2 regions of the Tropicibacter sp. S64 genome follow, and region 2 is predicted to be linked to the other one. Evidence: riboswitches for the same ligand, from Rfam matches in the RefSeq annotation. Region 2 holds a riboswitch; the other holds the start of a gene.
What was found. Region 2 has a riboswitch for cobalamin ahead of ACP159_RS08180 (TonB-dependent receptor plug domain-containing protein). Riboswitches for the same ligand answer to the same signal wherever they lie in the genome.
Positions count from the first base shown of each region.

Region 1: it holds a riboswitch for cobalamin, as region 2 does, so the genes downstream of both, ACP159_RS17320 (CbtB domain-containing protein) here and ACP159_RS08180 (TonB-dependent receptor plug domain-containing protein) in region 2, are expected to answer to the same signal.

Region 1 is NZ_JBNAGK010000011.1:20,412-28,027, forward strand. Features, by position in the region: gene ACP159_RS17305 (protein-disulfide reductase DsbD family protein) at 1-803, shown strand, start outside; gene ACP159_RS17310 (class I SAM-dependent methyltransferase) at 871-1,497, shown strand; gene ACP159_RS17315 (CbtA family protein) at 1,721-2,431, opposite strand; gene ACP159_RS17320 (CbtB domain-containing protein) at 2,441-2,653, opposite strand; cobalamin riboswitch at 2,676-2,807, opposite strand; gene ACP159_RS17325 (histidine phosphatase family protein) at 2,843-3,385, shown strand; gene ccmI (c-type cytochrome biogenesis protein CcmI) at 3,386-4,522, opposite strand; gene ACP159_RS17335 (cytochrome c-type biogenesis protein) at 4,519-4,992, opposite strand; gene ACP159_RS17340 (DsbE family thiol:disulfide interchange protein) at 4,989-5,543, opposite strand; gene ACP159_RS17345 (heme lyase CcmF/NrfE family subunit) at 5,552-7,546, opposite strand; gene ACP159_RS17350 (SHOCT domain-containing protein) at 7,574-7,616, opposite strand, start outside.
Region 2 is NZ_JBNAGK010000004.1:122,532-130,147, reverse strand. Features, by position in the region: gene ACP159_RS08205 (LamB/YcsF family protein) at 1-757, shown strand, start outside; gene ACP159_RS08200 (cobalamin-binding protein) at 994-1,776, opposite strand; gene ACP159_RS08195 (ABC transporter ATP-binding protein) at 1,773-2,519, opposite strand; gene ACP159_RS08190 (FecCD family ABC transporter permease) at 2,516-3,496, opposite strand; gene ACP159_RS08185 (ABC transporter substrate-binding protein) at 3,567-4,406, opposite strand; gene ACP159_RS08180 (TonB-dependent receptor plug domain-containing protein) at 4,393-6,258, opposite strand; cobalamin riboswitch at 6,407-6,592, opposite strand; gene ACP159_RS08175 (hypothetical protein) at 7,582-7,616, opposite strand, start outside.

The sequences.
Region 1 (7,616 bases), on a different contig from region 2:
TCGCGGCGGTCATGGCCACGCCCTGTTCCGCGCCGCTGCTGGGCACCGCCATAGCCTTTGCGCTGGCCGGTCGGGGTCTCGATATCGCCGTGATCTTTACCGCGCTGGGGCTGGGGCTGGCTCTGCCATACCTGCTGGTCGCGGCGTGGCCAGGAGTGGTGACGTGCCTGCCGAAGCCCGGGCGCTGGATGCTGCTGGTCAAGGTGGTTCTGGGGCTGATGCTGTTGGCCACGCTCGGGTGGCTGGTCTGGGTCATGAGCGGTGTCGCCGGGCCGTGGACTGCGCTCATCGTGCTGGCATTGGCGCTGTCGGTGACCGGGTTGCTGTCGCTCAGCCGCCTGTCACCGGGTCCGCGCCTGTCTGGCGCGGCGCTTCTGGTCGCTGTGACGTTGGTGGCCGCTCCCTTCGTGTCCACGCCCGCCGCCTCCCCCGCGCCGGACGGCAGCGCGCTGGCTTGGCAAAGCTTTGCCCGCGCCGAGATCGCGCGGCAGGTGTCGGGCGGGCAGGTCGTCTTTGTCGATGTCACTGCGGATTGGTGCCTGACCTGCAAGGCCAACAAAGCCCTGGTGCTGGAACGCGACCCGGTGCGCACGGCGCTGTCCGCTGACGGCATCACCCTCATGCAGGCCGACTGGACGCGCCCGGACGAGTCGATTGCGCGCTATCTCGAAAGCTTCGACCGTTACGGCATCCCCTTCAACGTCGTCTATGGACCGGGCGCGCCAGAGGGTATCGTCCTGTCGGAAATCCTGACGGACCGATCCGTGCTGAAGGCTCTCGATCGGGCAACCTTGCCGAACTGACATTTAAACATTATGTATATGGAATATGTTGGACCTTTAGTTGGTCTGCAGATCCGCGTCAGTGGGCATGGCCATGTCAGTCGATCGAAAAGAACACTGGGACACCGTCTACGGCAAGACGCCCGAGACCAGCCTGAGCTGGCATCAGGACGATCCGACAGTTTCGCTCGACCTAATTCGGATGGCCGGAATTCCCAGAGGCGCGTCGGTGATCGACATAGGCGGCGGCATGTCCCGTTTCACGGACGCCGTGCTGGCGATGGGGCTGCGCGACGTGACGATTTTGGACCTGTCGCAAGTGGCCTTGGATGCCGCGCGAGACCGGCTGGGGCCCGCAGGGGGCAGCTTGACCTGGCTGTGTAAAGACATCACCACCTGGTCGCCGACGCGACAGTACGACCTGTGGCATGACAGGGCGGTATTCCACTTTCTCACCGACCCCGCCGACAGAGCCGCCTATATCGAGAGCTTGACACGCGCCGTCCGGATCGATGGCCATGCCATCATAGCCACTTTTGCGCCGGACGGACCGGATCGGTGCAGCGGCCTGCCGGTCGTCCGCTACAGCCCCGAGAATATCGCGGTGCTTTTGGCAGACAGTTTCGCGCCGGTGGCGCATCGCCGCCACCTCCACCAAACCCCGAAAGGCGCGGAGCAAGCTTTTCAATTTAGCCTGATCCGTCGGGTCGGCTGACCTCAGTCTCCCCCGAGTTGCGCCAGTATTGCCTGAACCTCTGCCTTGCGCGCAAACCACGCGTCTTGGCCAGTCGCGCGTGCGGACGGCCAGTTGCGGCCCTGACATCGGGAAACAACTCGCTGATCTGGCAACGCTTTGGTCGCGCCGGAATTCCGCCGCAAGCACCGAACGTGAAGGTTACTTTCTGAACGTCACCGTGCCGATATCTGTACACCTCCCGTCAAATGGATTGGCCGAACCGTTCGACCAGCCAGCCAAAGGCGATCCCCGTGCTGGCCCACAGCGTTGCCTGCACCGCCAATGTCGATGCCCGGAACTGCCAGAGCAGATCGCGCGGAAAGGCCGGGTCCACCTCGTGGAACGAGGGCAACAGGATCGCTGCCCCGGACATGACCCCTGCGTAGATCCCCGCCCCGATCAGCATCTTGCGTCGTCGCGAAGCGATCCCTTTCACCGCCGAGACAGCCGGCCCGAGGGTTGCCAACGACAGCGCCAGAAAGGCGAAATAGGCCAGGGTGCGCGCCCCGATCGTTTCGGGGTTGCCAACTGCTGGCGGATTTCCCGGAAACTTCAGCATGGGAACGACGATCACCGCGGCAAAGCCCAACGCCGTGATCCAGGCCACCGTGGCCCGTGTCGATCCATGCAGGATCCGCCCCCGCGCCACGGCAAAGCTGATTGCCAGGATCCCGCCCAGGGCCACGCCCACGGCGGCGAGACCGACGAACAATCCAGGACCAGCCTGCAAATGGCGCGACATGCCGCCGGTATCGGAAAGATCCGGCGTATCTGTCGCGTGTGTGTGGCTGTCGGTGGTTTCCATCGCGATGGCCGCGTCCAGCGCAGGTTCACCGACAAGTCGCGCCACGCCGAACGTCACCACGGACGCCAACAGCCCGGCCAGAAGGCCGAGCACAAGAAGACGAGTCATCGCTGTAACTTAGTGGCAGGGAAAGCCAAGAAGGTGGCGCGCATCGTGCACGAATTCGTGCACGTCGGTCCCGGCGAAAACAGACCATGCGCCCTGCTCTGCACCAACGAAATAGACCAGCAGGACAGCCAGCAGCGCGGCCAGGATCGCCCAAGGGGCAATGTCCCGCATAGGGATGGCGGGAAGATCGCTCGAAACGGCGGGACGGGTTGCGACAGTCATTTGGTACTCCTTCTGATGACGCGTCATGAGTATTTTCCAGGGATCCGTGTCTGACTTACGCTTGCGCGATCACAGTGGCGCGACCGTGCCGGATTTTCACCGGCTTCCGTATTCCCCTGTGTCTGATCGATAGGCCAGAATGCCTCGAGCTGCCAACATTTTCTTGCCTCGCCTGTACGAAAGCCCCCCATGCGCCTGATCCTCGTTGCCGCGCCCATGTCTGCGCATCACCCCTTTCGCCTTGCCGCGGATATGAGCGCTGCGCAGGTACAGCGGGCACGTACCCTCTCTGGCCGGCTTGGGGGCAGTGCTTGCCAGACCGCGCCAGGGACCGGTGTCTTGGCCTTGGAGCTTGGATTGCAGCCAAACGACTGCGCGGCGCTCGGCGCGCAGGATTTCGGGCACTGGACAGACATGACCCTGGACGAAGTCGCCGCCACCGATCCCGAGGCACTGTCACTGTGGACCCGTGACCCCGAAGCTCGCCCCGGCGGGGGTACCTCCCTGACAGACCTCTGCGCGACCGTACGACCCTGGCTGGACCAGATGGCGGCCTCGTCGGCAGATCGTGTGGTGGCTCTGGCGGCCCCGCCCGTGCTGCGCGGAGTCATTGTCAGCGCGCTGGACCTGCCGCCTATTGCCGGGTTCCGGCTGGATATCCATCCTCTCGCCCCGATCCACCTGGTACACGACGGTCAACGATGGACATGGCGGCCCGGTAACCCGGACTGATCACGGGTTTTCCAGACGTGCGATGCTTGCCCTGACCTCTGCCTTGCGCGCATCGCCCTCGGGCAACAGCGCATCCGCGCGAAGGTAAGCGTCCCGCGCCTTGTCCATCTCTTGGAGCACGCCATAGGCATTCGCCAGCCTGAGCCATCCGTTCACGTCATCCGGTTCATCCTCAAGCCGCGTCGCCAGACGATCCACCATGGACCGTATGAAAACCGCCCTGTCGCCTTCGCTCATCTCCTGTGCGGCGGCGACATCGGCGGCACTGGGGCTGCGGGCAACAGGCGCACGCGACGCGATGGGCGCCCGGCCGAGTGTTTGTGCGAATGCATTCGCCTGCGCAATATAGGTGTCCATCCAGGGCTGGTAGCCCGGCGTCTCGGCCAGTCGCGCCGTCAGGCGGTCATGAGCTGCCCCGACCTCTCCTGCCTGCGCGTCCGCGATCGCAAGGTAGAACGCCGCCGCCGGGTTCGAGAGGTCCAGCGTCAGCGCCCTGTTCAAAGCGGTCACCGCGTCCGGCGTGACGGTTCCGTCATTGGCCCGGATCATCGCCTCGGCCAGCATCGACCATGTCGCCGAAACCGCGTCGTCACGGCCAGAGGCCGTCCGGAAGGCGGTAACGGCTTCGTCGAATTGTCCCATGCGCGCATAGGTCTGGCCCAACAACATCCAGCCATCGGTCGGGCCGCCGTCGGGATCGGCCCTCAGCCTTTCGCGCAATTGCCCAGCCAAATCGGCGATCCGTCGCGTGTCGGCGCGCTCGTCGGCGCGGTCGGCGAAGGCCACAGCCGGCACGTCGGGCGCACCGGCGAACGAATAGTAGCCAAAGGCCATGACCGGGACAAACACCGCCGCGAGGATCAGCGCGCCGCGCCCGCCTGTCGTCGTGACGGTCTGCCGATCAGCGCGCCGCAGCACCTGCGCCATGCGGCGGCGGATTTCCTGCCTTGCGGCCTCTGCTTCGGGTGCAGAGACCAGCCCCCGCGCCATGTCGCGGTCGATTTCTTCGAGCTGGTCGACCAGAACCGCCGGCACGGCGTCGGCGCGCAAGACCGGTGCCATGCCTGCCCGGCGCATCGGAAACAGCGCGATGGTCAGACCAGCAATCGCCATGATGGCGAAAATACCCCAGATCATTCCGATCCTCCCTGTTTGTATCGGTCCATGGCCGCTGCAATGCGCGCCTCGTCTTCGGGATCGAGCGCCGCGTCGGTGCGTCGGCGTCGGGCCCGCGAAAGACTGAGCCCCCCGGTCAGCACCGCTGCAAAAATCAGGACCAGCGGCGCAAGCCAAAGCACCACGGTCCGACGTGTGAACGGCGGTTTCAACAGGACGAAATCTCCGTAGCGCGCGTGGATGTAGTCGACCACTTCCGCATTGCTGTCGCCCGCGGTCAGCCGTTCACGTACGAGCAGCCGCAAATCCCGCGCCACCCCGGCGTTGGAACTGTCGATGTCCTGGTTCTGGCAAACCACGCAGCGCAGCTGCTTGGAGATCACGCGGGCGCGCGCCTCAAGCGCCGGGTCGGCCAGGATCTCGTCCGGCTCTACAGCCTGCGCGAGCATGGGCAAGACAGCCAACAGAACGGCGAGCACCACCGCCCTCATGACAGGCCGCCTTGCGCCTGCTGCAACGCGAGCGTGAATTTTGCCACGGCGTCCTCGCCCACGATCGGCCCGACATAGCGATACAGAACCGTTCCGTCTCCGCCGACGATGAAGGTTTCCGGAACGCCGGAAATGCCCCATTCGATACCCGCCCGACCATCGAGGTCAGAGCCGATGGCACTGTACGGGTTGCCCAACTCGGCGAGCCAACGCAGGGCGTCCTCGGGCTTGTCCTTGTAGTTGATGCCCAGAAGGCGCACCCCGTCCCGTTCGACGAACCGCGACAGGACCGCATGTTCGGCCTTGCACGGCACGCACCACGAGGCAAAGACATTGACCACCACGGGGCCGGGATTGCCCGACAGGTCCGCTGTTGCAAGGCCCGGCACGTCGAGTCCTGGGACCGGGTCCAGCGCAAACTCCGGCACCGGGTGCGAGATCAGAACCGAGGGGATATCATTTGGGTCACGCTCAGGGTCCAGTCCCCAAAGGAAAAAGGCCCCGAGGATGGCCGCCAACACCAACGGCAGCCCGGCTAACATGCGTTTCATGGTCACTCCTATTCGGCGGGCTGGGGTTGCGGTCGGCGCGCCCGCCGTGGCGCCCCGACGCGCAGGCGACGGTCCGATAGCGACAGCGCGCCACCCAGCACCAGCAGGCCCGCACCAATCCACAGCAGGTTCACCAGCGGTTCGTACAGGATGCGCAGGGTCCACGCCCCGCCCTTGGCCGCCGTGTCCGAGGCCGGTTCCGTGATCGAGGCGTAGAGATCCCCTGCCAGGGTCGAGCGGATCGCGGATTCCGTTGTCGTCGACCGGGCCACGGGATAGCTGCGCCGTTCGGGGAACAAAGTCGTCACGTAGCTGCCATTGCGCCAAACCTTCAACCGGCCCTGATCGGCCAGATAATTCGGCCCGCGACGCTTCTCGACCCCCTCGAACAGGACCTCGAACCCGGCAATCTCGATGCGGTCCCCAGGTCGGACAAAGGCTATTTCTTCGCTCTTCCAGGCGCTTGACCCGACCATGCCCAGTATGACCACCGCCAGCCCGGCATGAGCCAGCGTCATGCCATGCGACGCCCGTGGTAGTGCGCGGGCGCGGCGGGCCGATTCGGACAGCGGTGCGTCGAACAGCTTGATCCGCAGCGCCCATTCCCGAAGCGTCGCAAACAGCAGCCAGAGCGCTGCGGCAACCGCGACATAGGCCAACACAGGCGCACCGGTCTGAACATACCAAAGCATCAGAGTCGCAGCGAGGCACAGCAGCGCCACGAAGCGCACCCGTTGGAGCACCCCGCCAATATCGGCGCGCTTCCACGACAGGAACGGCCCGATCCCCATGAACAGCACGAGGACCAGCATCATCGGGACGAAAGCGGCGTTGAAGAACGGTGGTCCGACCGAAATCTTGTCGCCGGTCAACGCCTCCAGCAGCAGCGGGTAGAGCGTTCCGAACAGCACCGTCCCGGTCGCCGCCGCGAGGATCAGATTGTTGAGCAGCAGGCCTGCCTCTCGGCTGACGGGCCGGAACAGGCCGCCGCCCTCCATCTCGGGGGCCCGCCACGCATAAAGCGCCAACGACCCGCCGATGGACAGGCCCAACAGCCCGAGGATGTACAGCCCGCGCTCTGGATCGACGGCAAACGCATGAACCGAGGTCAGCAGCCCCGAACGCACGATGAAGGTGCCCAGCAGCGACAACGAAAATGTCAGGATCGCCAGCAGGATCGTCCAGCTTTTGAAGGCGTCGCGCTTTTCCGTGACGATGGCGGAATGCAGCAGCGCCGTTCCCATTAGCCACGGCATGAAGCTGACATTCTCCACCGGGTCCCAGAACCACCAGCCGCCCCAGCCCAACTCGTAATAAGCCCACCACGATCCCAGCGCGATCCCGGCTGTCAGGCTCATCCACGCAGCCAGCGTCCACGGCCGCACCCAGCGCGCCCAGGCGGCATCGACCCTCCCTTCGAGCAAGGCCGCAACCGCAAAGGAAAACACGATGGAAAAGCCTACATACCCGAAATACAGCAGCGGCGGATGCATGGCGAGACCAACGTCCTGCAACAGCGGGTTCAGGTCATTGCCATTCGCGGGCGGCGGAAAGACCCGTTCGAACGGGTTCGAGGTGAACAGCAGGAAGCTCAGGAAACCGACGCTGATCCAGGCCTGCACCGACAGGACGCGCGCCTTGGTGGCGGCGGGGATGTTCGATCCGAACAAGGCCACGCCCGCGCCGAACACCGCAAGGATCAGCACCCACAACAGCAGCGAGCCTTCGTGGCTGCCCCATGTGCCGGCGATCTTGAACAGCATCGGTTTCAGCGAATGGGAATTCTCAACCACGTTCAGCACGGTAAAGTCGCTGACCACGAAAGAGCGCATCAAGGCGGCAAAGGCCAACCCGACAAAAACCACCTGCCCCATGGCCGAGGATTGCGCGGATTGCATCCACACGACGTTGCCGCGCGACGCGCCCAGAATAGGCAACACGCTCTGAACAATGGCCAAGGCCAGCGCCAATGCCAGTGAGAAATGTCCGATTTCCGGGATCATGCTTGGCCTCCCTCGGGGGTGTCGCGGTTATTTGTCCAGCGCAGCTTTGCGACGCTGGAACTCCTCTTCG
Region 2 (7,616 bases):
CATGGGCGAGAGCTTCGGCCCCTGGGTGATGGGGCAGGACGAAGCGCTGCTGGACGTGCTGTCGTCCGCCAATATCGCCTGCGGGTTCCATGCCGGGGACCCGGATGTGATGGCGACGGCCATGGCGCAGGCGCATGCCCGGGGCGTCGGAATAGGGGCGCATCCGGGGTTCGCGGATCTGCAGGGATTCGGGCGGCGGCGGATGTTTCTGCCGGAAAAGACCCTGCGGCACATGGTGCAATACCAGCTCGGCGCGGCTTTGGCGGTGGCGCGCGGGCAGGGTGCGGAGGTGCGGCATCTCAAGCTGCACGGGGCGCTGGCGAACATGGCGGCCGAAGACGAGGGGATGGCGGCGGCGTGTTATGGTGCCGCGCTGGAGGTGGCCCCGGAGATCATCGTCATGGTGCTGGCCGCGACGGCGCAGCAGCGGGCGGTGGAGGCGTTGGGCTGTCTCTGGGCCGGGGAGATCTTTGCCGACCGGGCCTATAACGCCGATGCGACGCTGGTGGACCGGAGCCTGCCCGGGGCGGTGATCCATGATGCAGGGTTTGCCGCCCGCCGCATCGTCGGGATGGTGGAAGCCGGGGCGATCCTGCCGGAGGAGGGTGCGCCGATCCCGGCGGCGGTGGATACCATCTGCCTGCATGGCGACGGGGCGACGGCCTTGCAGATTGCGAAAGCGGTGCGCGCGGGTCTGGAGGCGGCAGGGATCGCGGTTCAGCGCTTCGAAGGGCGGCGCGGGGTATTTGCGGGCTAAAGCGTTTCTGATTCAATTTGAGGCACGCATACCCTGTCACACCGTGTATTCTCGGGACATGCACGCCGCTCGATGTTTCAGGTTGAACCAGAAACGCTGTAGGGACGGGGACGGCGCTCTTTCGGCTGCGCCGAAACTCGCCCCGCCCACCGTCCCGTATTACCCGGCTTCGCCGGGCATCGGGGCTTTGCCTCGGACCCCTCGGTATTTTCCGGACCAGAGAAGCACAGGGGCGGTCAGCTTTTCGCCGCGTTTGCAATGTGCAGGGCGATCTGATCGAGCCCGTCTGTCAGGGCCGCCGGGCCGGGGGCGAGGATGAAGGGCGCCTTGATCTCGTGGATGCGGTTTTCCTGCACTGCGGGGATGGTCTCCCATCCGGGGCGGGCCTTGATGCGCTCGGGAGCGAGTTTCTTGCCGCACCAGGAGGCGAGGATCAGATCCGGCTGTCGCGCCGCGACCGCGTCCGGTGTGACGATGCGGTCCGTGGCATTGGGGCGGCCTGCGCATTCGGCGAAGACGTCCACGCCGCCCGCGATGTGGATCAGGTCCGATATCCAGCCGATGCCGGAGATCAGCGGCTCGTCCCATTCCTCGAACCAGACTTTCGGGCGCACCGCAGGGATCTGCGCTTCCAGGGTTGCGCGGCGTTCCGCGAAGTTCGCGAGGAAGGCCTGCGCGTCCTGTTCTGCGCCGGTCAGTGCTCCGAGCGTCTCGATCATCCGCAGGATGCCCGCGACGGTGCGCTGGTTGAAGGCGTGCACTTCGACACCGGCGCGGATCAGCTCTGCGGCGATTTCCGCCTGCAGGTCCGAGAAGGTGAGCACGAGATCGGGGTCCAGGGCCAGGATCCGGGCGGTATCGGCGGAGGTATAGGCGCCGACCCGGGGTTTCTCGCGGCGCACCCGGGGCGGGCGGACGGCATAGCCGGTCACGCCGACGATGCGCTCCTCCTGGCCGAGCATGTAGAGCGTCTCGACCGTTTCCGCCGTGAGGCAGACGATGCGCCGCGGGCCTCTCACAGGCGGGCCAGCGGTTGCAGGAAGGGGCCTTCCGGTGTCTCGTGGATGCGGGCGCGCAGGTGAAAGGTCCGGGCGAGGTTGTCCTCGGTGAGCACCGCCATGGGCGCGCCGTCGGCGCGGAGCTGGCCCCGGTCGAGCAGGATCAGGCGGGTGCAGTAGCGCGCGGCGAGGGAAAGGTCGTGCAGCGAGAGGATGACGCCACGGCCTTCCTCCGCGATCTGGCGCAGGACGTCGAGGGTGGCGAGTTGCGCGGCGGGGTCGAGGCCTGCCGTCGGCTCGTCGGCCATCAGGAGGGGCGTGTCCTGCGCCAGCGCCCGGGCGATGAGGACGCGGGCCTGTTCGCCGCCGGAGAGCGCGGTGGCGGGGCGTTGGCGATAGTTGTCGAGGCCCATGCGGGTCAGGGCATCGTCGATGGCCTCCTTGTCGCGCGGCGTGAGGCGGGTGCCATGCGGCAGGCGGCCGAGGCGGACGAGGTCCTCGACGGCGATCGGCCAGGCAATCTCGCGCTGCTGCGGCATCCAGGCGGCGGCTTTGGCGCGGTCGGCGGCGGGCAGGGCGGCGAGGCTGGCGTAGCCTTCGTGTGGCAGGAGGCCGAGGGCGGCGCGCAGCAGCGTGGTCTTGCCCGCGCCGTTGGGGCCGATCAGGCCGACACATTCGCCCCTGGTCACGGTCAGGGAGACGTCATCGACCACGGGGCATTCGCCGCGCCGGACGGTCAGGTTCCGGAGGGTGAGGAGGTTCATCCGATGTCTCTCCGGGTCTTGTAGATCAGGTGCAGGAACAGCGGTGCGCCGACGAGGGCCATGAGGACGCCGAGTTTCAGGTCGCGGTCCGGCAGGATCAGGCGGGTGGCGATGTCCGCCGCCAGCAGCATGGACGCGCCGCCGAGCGCGGAGGCGGGCAGGAGGCGCGAGGGCATGTGGCCGACAAGAGGGCGCAGGATGTGCGGCACGACCAATCCGACGAAGCCCACTGCGCCTGTGACGGCGGTGGCGGCGCCGATGGCGGCGGCGCTGCCGAGCAGGAGGCGCATCCGGATGGAGCGCAACGAGAGGCCGAGGCTGTGGGCGGCGTCCTCGCCGAGGGTGAGGGCGTCGAGGCCGTGGCGGAGCGTCATCAGCAGACCGAGGCCGCCGAGGATCAGCGGCGCGGCGAGCCAGACATGGGCGAGGGAGCGGTCGGCGACGGAGCCCATCATCCAGAAGATGATTTCCGACGCGGCATAGGGGTTCGGCGAGAGGTTGAGCGCCAGCGAGGTCAGCGCACCGGCGAGCGCTGAGATGGCGATGCCCGCGAGGATCAGCGTCAGCGACGCGCCGCGCGGCCCGGCGAGCAGCACGACAAGCCCCACCGCGCCGAAGGCGAAGGTCAGCGCCATGAGCGGCAGGGCGAGGGCGAAGAGCGCGGCGAGGCCGGTTTGCAGGGCGATGACCGCGCCGAGGGCGGCGGAGGCGGAGACGCCGATGAGGCCCGGTTCGGCCAGCGGGTTGCGCAGGAAGCCCTGCATCGCCGCGCCGGTGAGGCCGAGCGCCGCGCCGACGAGCGTTGCCAGCAGCGCCCGGGGCAGGCGGATCTCCTGCATCACCATGGCGTGCAGCGGATCGCCGAGACCGATGAGGGCTTTCAGAGCGGTCGTCATCGGGATCGGTGTGTAGCCGATGAGCAGGGAGGCGAGGAAAAGCGCGAGGGTGAGCGCGGTCAGGAGCGGGAGCGGTTTCATGCAGCAGCACCCGCGGCGATGGGGGCTTTGGGGGTATTTGGGCCAAGAAGAAACAGCAGCGCGGCGCGGGTCATCGGGCGATGCTCCAGTCGAGGCGGATCTGCACGAGGTCCGCGACGGCGTCGAGCAGGGCCGGGGTTCCGCAGAGCCAGTTTGCGCCCTCGTTCAGGCCGCGCAGCTTGCCGGAGCGCTGCAGGACCGGGTGCATGAGCAGGTCCGTGGCGCGGGCGGGGCTGGCGTAGGGCTGGCCGGTGAGGATCAGGTCGGGGTCCGCGAGGATCAGCGCTTCCAGAGGCAGGGCGCCGCCGAAGGGCATGCCGAGGTCTGCGGCGATATTCTCCAGCCCCGCCGCCGCGAGCAGGTCGCCGCCCAGCGTGTTGGTCCCGGCGGTGTTGCCGAGTGCGTAGTAGAGCGCGACGCGGGGATGAGGGCCGGGGGTGGCCCTGAGGGCCGCGAGCCGTGAGTCGAAGTCGGCCAGCAGGGTTTGCGCCCGGGCCTTGGCGTCCGGGCCGAGCAGGTCCCCCATGCGGGCGATGTTGCTGCGTGCCATGGCGAGGCTGTCCGCCGGGTCGAAGACCTCGACGCGGATGCCGAGCCGCTCCAGCATCTCCACCGTGGCGCGGGTGGTGTAGCGCCCGGCGAGGACGAGGTCCGGCTGATCCAGAACCACGCTTTCGGCGCTGCCGTCGTTGCGCGGAAAGGCCTGCGCCTTGTCGGCGTAGACCGAGCTGCGCGGATCGACGGAGAGAGAAGACAGCGAGGCGATCTGTGCCGGATTGCCCAGCAACAGCAGCGTCTGGTCGGTGCAGACGTTGAGCGAGACAACGCGCTGCGGCGTGTCGGCCGAGGCGGGCGAGGTCACGGCGACAAGCGCCGCCGCGACCCAGGCCCGGAGGTCAGAACGAGCCACGGACGCCAAAGAAGGCGGTACGGCCCATGGCGTTGTAATCCGCCGTGGTCTGATAGGACTCGTTCGTCAGGTTCTCGACCCGCAGGTACATCTCCGTGTTCGGCGCGATGTCGTAGGAGACGGAGGCGTTGACCAGCGTGTAATCGTCCATGTCCCGCGCCGGGAAGCCGTCCTGCGGGCGGTCGGCGAGGTGCTGGATGGTCAGGCCCATGCTCAGCGCATCGGTGATGTCGGCGGTCAGGCCGAGCGTGATGTCATGCTTGGGCGTGCGCGGCAGCGGGTTGCCGTTGGCGTCCTCGGTGTCCGAGTAGGTGTAGTTGCCGAAGACGGTGATCCGGTCGGTGGCCTGATATTCGCCGGACAGCTCGATGCCCCGGGTCTTCGACGTGCCGGGGATCTGGGCGTAGCCCGCGCCGACGAAGCCGATCAGGTCGTCGATCTCGGTGTAGAACAGCGTCGCGCGGGCAAAGCCGTTGGCGTAGCCGTGCTCCAGCCCGATCTCGAAGCTGCGGCTGGTTTCCTCGGTCAGCGACGCGTTGCCGTAGAGCTGGGAGTGCAGCTGGTACAGGGAGGGTGCGCGGAAGCCGTTGGCGATGGAGGCGCGCAGCACGGTCTCGTTGCCGAAGTCATAGGCCAGCGCAACGCGGCCGGACCAGAAGCCGCCGAACTCCGAGTGATCGTCGTGGCGGATGGAGCCGGTCAGCGAGAGCGCCTCGTTCGGCTGCCAGTTGGCCTCGGCGAAGATGCCGTTGGTGGTGACTTCCTTGTTGGTGTCCAGCAGCCGGGTGCCGAGGAAGGCGAATGTCACGGGGTCGAACAGCCATTCTTCCTCGGTGGTGCGGAAGCCCTCGCGGGTGTTGTCCGCGCCGAAGGAGAAGGACAGGCGCTCGTTCGGAGCCCAGTTGCCCTGATAGGCGACCTTTTTCCGAGTGCCCTGGAACGGATCGGTGCGGCCCGCAGAGGTGGAGGTGCGCTCGTGGGTGAGGTTGGTGTAGGACAGCTCGTTCTCCACCGCGCCGAGGTCGAATTGCGCGTAGAAGCGCATCGCCTTGGTCTGGGCGGTGAATTCCTGGTCGTAGGGCGCAAAGCCGTCGCCGCCGAAGGGGTCGAACTCGCCCTTGGCCTCGATCAGCAGGAGCGAGCCGCCAAGCCGGAGCCAGTCGGTCGCGTCGTAGTAGCCCTCGAGGGTCAACTGGGTGCCGGAGTATCCGTCCGGCTCGCTGCCTGCCGCGCTGGCGGAGATGCCCATGGTTTCCAGATGCGCCCCGGAGAAGGCGATGCCTGCCCGCTCGCCGGTGTGCGCGACGCTGAAGTTGGCGGATTTGGTGGCGTTGCCGCCCATCTCCACACCCCAGGTGCCGCGCGTGCCGGGCTCGCCCTCCGGGTCCAGCGTGGTGATGTTGATGACGCCGCCCACCGCTTCGGAGCCGTAGACCGCGGATTGCGAGCCCTTGAGCACCTCGATCCGGTCCACTGCGCCCATCGGCAGCACACCCCAGTTGAACTGGGTGGTGGTGATCGACGGATCGGTCACGTCGATGCCGTTGATGAGCACCGGCACATAGGCGCCGTCGAGGCCACGGATGCGGATGTTTGTCACCGAACCCGTGCCGCCGTTGGAGGAGACGCTCACACCTGGCACGGTGGCGAGGAAATCGGCGATGTTCGTGGTCGGCGCGACCTCCAGGTCTTCGCGGTTCACCACATCGACGGTGCTGCCGCTGTCCTTAAGAGCGATCGGCGTGTGGTTTGCGTAAAGCGTCAGGACGCCGAGATCGACGACCTCCGCCTGCGCGAGGCCGGCGTAAGAGATGAGGGCGAGGGCGGATGCGGAGAGCCTCAGGCGGGTCATGGCCGTGGTCCTTGGTCTTTGATGGGTCCGCAGGGAGGATGCGGAGCCGGGTGCGAATAATTCGGGGAAGAGCCTCTGGCGCTCCCTCGAACGGTGAGGGGATGCCACCACGCCGGAAAACCGTATCCGCCCGCGCGCCCCGCGCATGGGATGGGTGATCACCGTGGCAGGTCTCCTGGCTTGCGGGTCAGGGCGGTGTCCGGGCCTTCCCGGGGGCGAACCCCAGTGGCAGTTGCCGGAACCGCTCGCCGCTTACAGTTGCGGGGGCAGCCGCGGATTTGCACCGCGTTCCCTTTTACCCGGGCAGGCCCGGACCAAGGTGCGCCCCGCATACCGGGGGAGAGAGCCGAGTCGCAACGGGCTTGTTGGGGATAGCCGAAAAAGTGTGTAGGGAGACACATTCTTTTACAGTGAAGCCGGAAGAGGGCCTATGAGGGCGGAAGAAGGCGGAACGGCCTTATAAATATAAGGGTTTCACGGTGTAGCGGCGGGTTTTCGAGCGCGGCAGAGTGTTTTGCAGTAAGGCCGAAAATGGGGCGATTTGACGCGAGTCGTGTGGTTTTCGGGAAACAGGGCAAGGAAAACCGTGCGGGGCGTGAAACCCCTTTCAAATATGGTTCAAACGCGTGTTCGAGGGCGTGGAGCCGGGGTTGAGAGGGGCGATTTCAGGCTGCGGAACTGGGACCCAAGTCGCCCAGTTTGGTTTCAGGGTCCCAGAAAGGCATTGCAGCCATAAAAAACAAAGGCTTGGCGATTTCGACCTCGCCAAGCCTCGCTGTCGAACTGGGACCCGATTTTCAGGATTGTCGCCAGTCTGACACGCCGAAATCCGGACCATCCATGTCGGACCTGGCACCATCCAACGCGTTGACGTTCGGGTTGTAGTACCGGCGCATCTCGGTTGCTCCGGTCAGACCGCAGTGGCGGCATTTGCAGCGCGGGAGGATCTGATCGCGCAGAAGACATTCGGCCGCGGGTGGGTATGGGATTTCATTGGACCGTCGGCAGTGACGGCAAACGAAGTGCAGGGTGTTCACGTTAACCGGCCGTTTACTGTTCCGTGGGATGGTCGCTTCATGCGTAGAACATATAAAGAACACGAGTTGAAGACGGTCACCGTCACGATCTGGACGGGACAGACCGTTTCCATGTCCTGGCCGAAGGCAGAGGACTGTCCACCAGTGATGGTTTCGGCAGGGTATCGAGGTCGGCATTGCGATATTGCAGCGCCAATTGGTGTCGGCAGTGCACCACTAGAACCAGGGGCATAGAACAAACCATCTTGGCAAACCGCCTCTGGGACTTCCGTGCTACTTCCAGAGGTCAGAGCTTGATGCCCCTCCTTTCGCATATGGTAA